Regions from separate parts of the Serratia sp. NFX21 genome, predicted to be linked through region 1. Evidence: predicted binding sites of a transcription regulator. Region 1 holds the regulator's gene; the other holds the start of a gene.
The links. Region 1 encodes PurR, which represses purine synthesis genes. Its sites were predicted from a motif close to CANGCAAACGTTTGCNTG; they were not measured.
Positions count from the first base shown of each region.

Region 2: a site for PurR is predicted at 2,167-2,184, ahead of serA (phosphoglycerate dehydrogenase). Genes of this name have one in related genera too.

Region 1 covers NZ_CP183196.1:2,786,393-2,789,812, reverse strand. The annotation lists gene sodB (superoxide dismutase [Fe]) at 172-750, shown strand; gene ACNT1W_RS13260 (YnhF family membrane protein) at 804-893, opposite strand; gene purR (HTH-type transcriptional repressor PurR) at 1,217-2,242, shown strand; gene punR (DNA-binding transcriptional activator PunR) at 2,239-3,183, opposite strand; gene punC (purine nucleoside transporter PunC) at 3,307-3,420, shown strand, end outside.
Region 2 covers NZ_CP183196.1:4,711,190-4,714,609, forward strand. The annotation lists RNA gene ssrS (6S RNA) at 1-165, shown strand, start outside; gene ACNT1W_RS22025 (5-formyltetrahydrofolate cyclo-ligase) at 194-802, shown strand; gene serA (phosphoglycerate dehydrogenase) at 846-2,084, opposite strand; gene rpiA (ribose-5-phosphate isomerase RpiA) at 2,386-3,042, opposite strand; gene ACNT1W_RS22040 (LysR family transcriptional regulator ArgP) at 3,246-3,420, shown strand, end outside.

The DNA.
Region 1 (3,420 bases):
CAGCCGCTCTCCCCTGATCGTTTCCCCAAACCTCGTAGTCATAGCCAATCCCTTGCCCGTTCCCCCTGTAATTCATCGCGAAAATTGCTAAGCTAAATACCCACAATAAAAACAGGTCAATCTAATACCCGTTGTTACGACGGTGGACTGGCACTGTACAAGGAGAAAGCAATGTCGTTCGAACTTCCTGCATTACCTTATGAAAAAAACGCCCTCGAACCGCACATTTCCGCAGAAACTCTGGAATACCATTATGGCAAGCATCACAACGCCTACGTGGTGAACCTGAACAATCTGCTGAAAGGCAGCAAGTTTGAAGGGTTGTCCCTCGAAGAGATCGTTAAGGCCTCTGACGGCGGCATCTTCAATAATGCCGCTCAGGTATGGAACCACACTTTCTATTGGCACTGTCTGTCGCCACAGGGCGGCGGTGAGCCTGAAGGTAAACTGGCCGTGGCGATTAATCAGGCATTTGGTTCTTTCGCCGAATTTAAACAGCAATTCAGCGACGCCGCAGTGAAAAACTTTGGCGCAGGCTGGACCTGGCTGGTGAAAAAACCGGAGGGTTCGCTGGCGATTGTTAACACCTCGAACGCAGCGACACCGCTAACCGGTGATGATAAACCGCTGCTGACCGTCGACGTTTGGGAACACGCCTATTACATCGATTACCGCAACGCACGACCTGCCTACCTGGAAAACTTCTGGGCACTGGTTAACTGGGCATTTGTGGAAAAGAACCTGGCGTAACGCGGGGAAAAACAATCAGGCGCAGCGGGCTGCGCCTGTTTTACTTGAGGGGATCAGTTCAAAGCAGCGGTGAAGCTGAAAGCAATAATCACGGCCAGCGCACAAACGGTGGTGAACAGTGACATTTTCAGATCGGTATCCATTACAACTCCTTTTCAGATTGGGTTTCCCAAGGGTAAAAGGCACACAATTAATGCGTCAAACCATTTTCACACAGTTGAACAATAAAATCTTGTTATCATTTCCCGGTTTATTATACCGATTACCTCTTCCACTTTGGCTCAATATGGGACAAAATTCGCAGTTCACAACTGTGTACCGGCAAAATGCCCCTCCTGACCAAGCGCTGACGACTTCAACACACTAAAAACTCAGTTTTCGCTTCTTTGGAGAAGGATCTACGCAGGCAAACGATTAACATCACACTTACATACTGCAACATGTGAGTTCAGGAGTCATTCTTTACATGGCAACGATTAAAGATGTGGCCAAACGCGCTGGCGTTTCCACCACCACCGTTTCGCACGTCATCAATAAGACTCGTTTCGTCGCCGAAGAGACAAAAGCGGCCGTTGGCGCTGCGATTAAAGAGCTGCATTACTCACCCAGCGCCGTAGCGCGCAGCCTGAAGGTCAATCACACCAAATCGATTGGCCTGCTGGCCACCTCCAGCGAAGCCCCCTACTTTGCCGAAGTGATCGAGGCGGTAGAAAACAGCTGCTACAGCAAAGGCTATACGCTGATTTTATGTAACTCGCACAACAATCTGGACAAACAGCGGGCCTATCTGGCGATGCTGGCGCAAAAGCGTGTTGATGGTCTGCTGGTGATGTGTTCGGAATATCCAGACCAATTGCTCGGCATGCTGGAAGACTACCGCAACATCCCAATGGTTGTGATGGACTGGGGCGCGGCCCGCGGTGATTTTACCGATAGCATCATTGATAACGCCTTCGCCGGCGGCTATCTGGCCGGGCGTTATCTGATTGAACGCGGTCACCGCGATATTGGAGCCATTCCAGGCCAACTGTCGCGCAATACCGGTGGCGGCCGCCATCAGGGCTTTTTAAAAGCCATGGAAGAAGCCAATATTGAAGTACGTGACGAGTGGATTGTTCAGGGTGACTTTGAGCCGGAATCCGGCTACAAGGCCATGCACCAGATCCTGTCGCAAAAACATCGCCCGACCGCGGTATTCTGCGGCGGCGACATCATGGCGATGGGCGCGATCTGCGCCGCCGACGAACTTGGGCTGCGGGTGCCACAAGACATTTCGGTGATTGGCTACGATAACGTGCGTAACGCCCGCTATTTCACCCCGGCACTGACCACCATTCATCAACCCAAAGAGCGTTTGGGTGAAATGGCGTTCACCATGTTGCTGGACCGTATTATCAGCAAGCGTGAAGAGTCGCAGGTGATTGAAGTGCATCCGAAACTGATTGAGCGTCGTTCGGTCGCTGACGGCCCATTCATCGATTACCGCCGCTAATTGCTAATGCCGGAAGCCGCTGTGGTTTCCGGCACCACTTCGCTTAGCCATTCCTGATTCAGCGTTTCACTGTCCCCCAGGTAATCCAACAGCCAGGCCATCGCCGGTGATGGCGTATTCTGCTGCCAGGTCAGACAACAGGGGCTGGCCGGAAACGGCTGCTGCAGCTGCAACGCTACCAGTTCCCCACGCTGCACCAATGGCAAGGCCTGATGCGCCGGCATCATGCCAACGCACAGGCCGGCACACAGACAATCCAGCGCCGAGGCCCAGTCCGGCACCACCAGCCGCCGTTGGTTGTCCAGTGTCCAGGTGACCCGCTTGGGCAGGTTGCGCGAGGTATCTTCCAGACACAGCGACGGGAAAGGCCGCAGTTGCTCATCATTCAACAGGCCATCCATCATCGCCAGCGGATGCTGCGGACTGACCACGCACAGCCAGCGCATGTCGCCCATATCGCGAAAGGCAAACCCGCCCCCGACCGGCACCGCACGCGTCGCCCCAATAGCCATATCAGCACGCCCGTCCACCAGCGCATCCCAGACGCCGTTAAACACCTCAGGTTGGACCATCAGTTCTACGTCGGGGAAATGGCGATAGAAGTCCAGAACCAGTTGGCGGCAGCGCTGGGGTTTAACAATGATGTCTACCGCAATTTTCAGTTGGCCACGCCAACCGTTAGCCACCTGTTGACACTGGCGGCGGGTGTCGAGCATTTTTTTGATGACACTGCGTGCCTCCTGCACAAACACCACGCCGGCCGGGGTCAGTTCCACGTCACGATGACGCCGTTCAAACAGCGGAACCGCCAGCCATTGTTCCAATTGCCGCACGGTATAACTGACCGCCGAGGGCACTCGGTGCAGCTCATGCGCCGCTGCGCTGAAGCTGCCGGTGCGGGCGACCGCATCTACCACATCGAGAGAATATTCAGACCACATAACCCTGCCTTCAATTTTTTTAACAGCACCTCGCAAATATTACCGTTTCACAAGCAGAGATCCAGCCGGATACACTTGCCGGCGCTAAAAACCTGCGACAATAAAATATTAATGAGAAATACCATGCGAAATTCCTTTGGTTTTATGTTCTATCTTGCCGGCCTGAGTATGCTGGGTTACCTGGCCACCGACATGTACCTGCCCGCCTTTGGCATAATGCAGCAAGACCTGCAAATT
Region 2 (3,420 bases), 1.9 Mb from region 1:
CCAGCGGGCCAGTCCCCTGAGCCGATATTTAGTACCAACAGAATGTGATGATCCGCGATCGGTGTGCATGCTCGGCCCGCCGAGAAGCCTTAAGATTGCGACAGCACGTTCACCTTGAACCATGGGTTCAAGGGTTACAGCCTGCGACGGCATCTCGGAGATTCCCCCTTCCTCAGCGGTAAGTGTGCTGACTATGTCTTTTCAAGCCCAGTATGCCCAGCAGCGGCAGAACATCCGTAACCAAATCCGTCAGCGTCGACGCGCCCTAACCTCTGAACAACAAAATAACTTTGCCCTGCAAACTGCCGAACGTATCGCTGTGCATCCGCGCATCCAGGCGGCACACAGCATTGCAGTATTTTTGTCGTTTGACGGTGAGTTGGATACCCGTCCGCTGATTGAACGGTTATGGCAACAGGCCAAGCAAGTCTATCTGCCGGTGTTGCACCCGTTTAGCCCCGGCAACCTGCTGTTCCTGCGTTACACCCCGGAAACGCCGCTGGTTAACAACCGTTTCAATATCCTTGAGCCACAGCTCGATGTGCGCAACGTCTTGCCGGTCGGATCACTTGACGTGGTGCTGACGCCATTGGTGGCGTTTGACAGCTCGGGTCAGCGTTTGGGGATGGGCGGCGGTTTTTACGATCGCACTCTGCAAAACTGGCAGCATCTCGGCCCCTACCCTATCGGGTTGGCGCATGACTGCCAGCAGGTGGAACAGCTGCCGGTGGAGCATTGGGATATCCCGCTGCCGGAAATCATTACCCCATCTCAAAATTGGACATGGCAGATAGCCAAATAGAAAAGGCCGGAAAAATCCGGCCTTTTTGTCACCGCGTATTCAATCAGAGCAGCAGGCGAGCACGGATAGTGCCGTCAATAGCCTTCATGCGTTGCAGTGCAGCATCGGCACGTTCGGTTTCCGCTTCGATATCGATAACCACGTAGCCGATTTCCGGACCGGTTTGCAGGTACTGCGCGGCGATGTTCACCCCTTCTTCAGCGAAGATCTGGTTAATCTGCGTCAATACACCAGGACGGTTTTCATGGATGTGCAGCAGACGGCTGGCATTAGGGCCATGCGCCGGCAGTGATACTTCCGGGAAGTTAACCGCCGACAGGGTCGAACCGTTGTCGGAGTATTTCGCCAGCTTACCGGCCACTTCGTCACCGATATTCTCCTGCGCTTCCTGCGTAGAACCGCCAATGTGCGGAGTCAGGATCACGTTGTCGAACTCGCACAACGGTGAGATGAACGGCTCACTGTTGGTCGCAGGTTCTTCCGGGAAGACGTCGATCGCCGCACCGGCCAAATGCTTGCTGGCCAGGACTTTGCACAATTCTGGGATATCCACCACGGTACCGCGCGAGGCGTTGATCAGAATCGAGCCTGGCTTCATCAACGCCAGCTCTTCTGCGCCCATCATATTCTTGGTCGACAGGGTTTCCGGCACGTGCAGCGTCACTACGTCGCTCATATTGAGCAGATCGGACAGGTGGCGCACCTGCTGGGCATTACCCAACGGCAGCTTGTTCTCGATATCGTAGAAGAACACTTTCATGCCCAGGCCTTCGGCCAGGATCCCCAGTTGGGTGCCGATATGGCCGTAGCCAATAATCCCCAGCTTCTTGCCGCGCGCTTCAAACGAGCCGACGGCCAGCTTCTGCCATTCGCCACGGTGCGCTTTGGCGTTGGCGGACGGAATGCCGCGCAACATCAGCAGCAGTTCGCCCAGCACCATTTCAGCCACGGATCGGGTATTAGAGAAAGGTGCGTTAAACACCGGGACGCCGCGTTTGGTCGCCGCCTTCAAATCAACCTGGTTAGTGCCAATACAGAAACAGCCAACCGCCACCAGCTTCTCTGCGGCAGCGAAAACTTCTTCGGTCAGATTTGTGCGCGATCGGATACCGACGAAGTGAGCATCGCGAATCGATGCCTTAAGCGATTCGGTGTCTAACGCACCTTTGTGATATTCAATGTTGGTATATCCGGCTGCCAGCAGATTATCTACCGTGCTCTGATGAACCCCTTCCACCAACAGGAATTTAATCCTGTCTTTCTCCAATGATACTTTTGCCATTTACCCGACCCTATGTTCAGACTTCAGAAGCGGCTGTTGTGAAACAGCACGCATCCAACATAACAAAAATATCGCGGGCGGCAATACAAACGATTGCCCGCCCGTCAGTACAAGGCTCAGCGTTGTTGGTGGTTTCTGGCAGAAAATGCCATAGGGAAAGAAATAGACAGAAGCTTCGTGGAGCTATCGCTCGCAATGTGACATATGTCACCAAATTTGACGCTTTTAATAAAAGATATTTTAACCAGTGAATTATGCGGCCTGGTGGGATCCAAGACCGCATACCTGTAGCGGCACTACATTACTCGACAACCTTCACGCCGTCAGGCGTACCAACCAGCGCCACATCGGCACCCCGGTTGGCGAACAGACCCACGGTCACCACACCGGCGATGCCGTTGATTTTGTTTTCCAGCGCAATGGCGTCCATGATGCTCAGGTTATGCACATCGAGGATCACGTTGCCGTTATCGGTCAGGACATTCTGACGATACTCCGGCAGCCCGCCCAGCTTGACCAGCTCACGCGCTACGTAAGAACGTGCCATCGGGATCACTTCTACCGGCAGAGGGAATTTACCCAACACATCGACCTGTTTGCTGGAATCGACAATACAGATAAATTTGCGCGCGATAGCGGCAATGATTTTTTCACGCGTCAGCGCAGCGCCGCCGCCTTTGATCATCTGCATATGGCGGTTGATTTCATCCGCGCCGTCGACATAAATATCCAGTGAATCCACTTCATTGCTGTCGAAAACGTGGATACCGAGGCTTTTCAGCTTGGCGGTAGAGGCGTCAGAGCTGGACACCGCCCCTTCGATCTGGTGCTTGATCGAGCCGAGCGCGTCAATAAAGTGGGCGGCGGTCGAGCCAGTGCCAACCCCAACGATGGTGCCCGGGGTAACGTAATCCAGTGCTGCCCAGCCAACCGCTTTTTTCAGTTCATCCTGCGTCATAATATGTCCATTGCCTCTGTACGAAAACGTGTGCGTATTATAGGGTAAATCGCTATTTTTCACTTAGGCAGGATCACACTTCTTCACGCCAGGCCGCATTTTTAGGCGCGGTGCGGCAAGATGGCCCAGTGATTTTCCACCTGTAATACACCAGAGATGTGGCATAGTGCCTGTATCAATTTACTTTAAGGGATATCTTTCCGATGAAACGCCCAGACTATCGAACGCTGCAAGCGCTGGACGCGGTGATCCGTGAGCGTGGCTTTGAGCGCGCCGCGCAAAAACTTTGCATCACACAATCGGCAGTATCCCAGCGCATCAAGCAGTTGGAAAATCTGTTTGGCCAACCGCTGTTGGTGCGTACCGTGCCGCCACGCC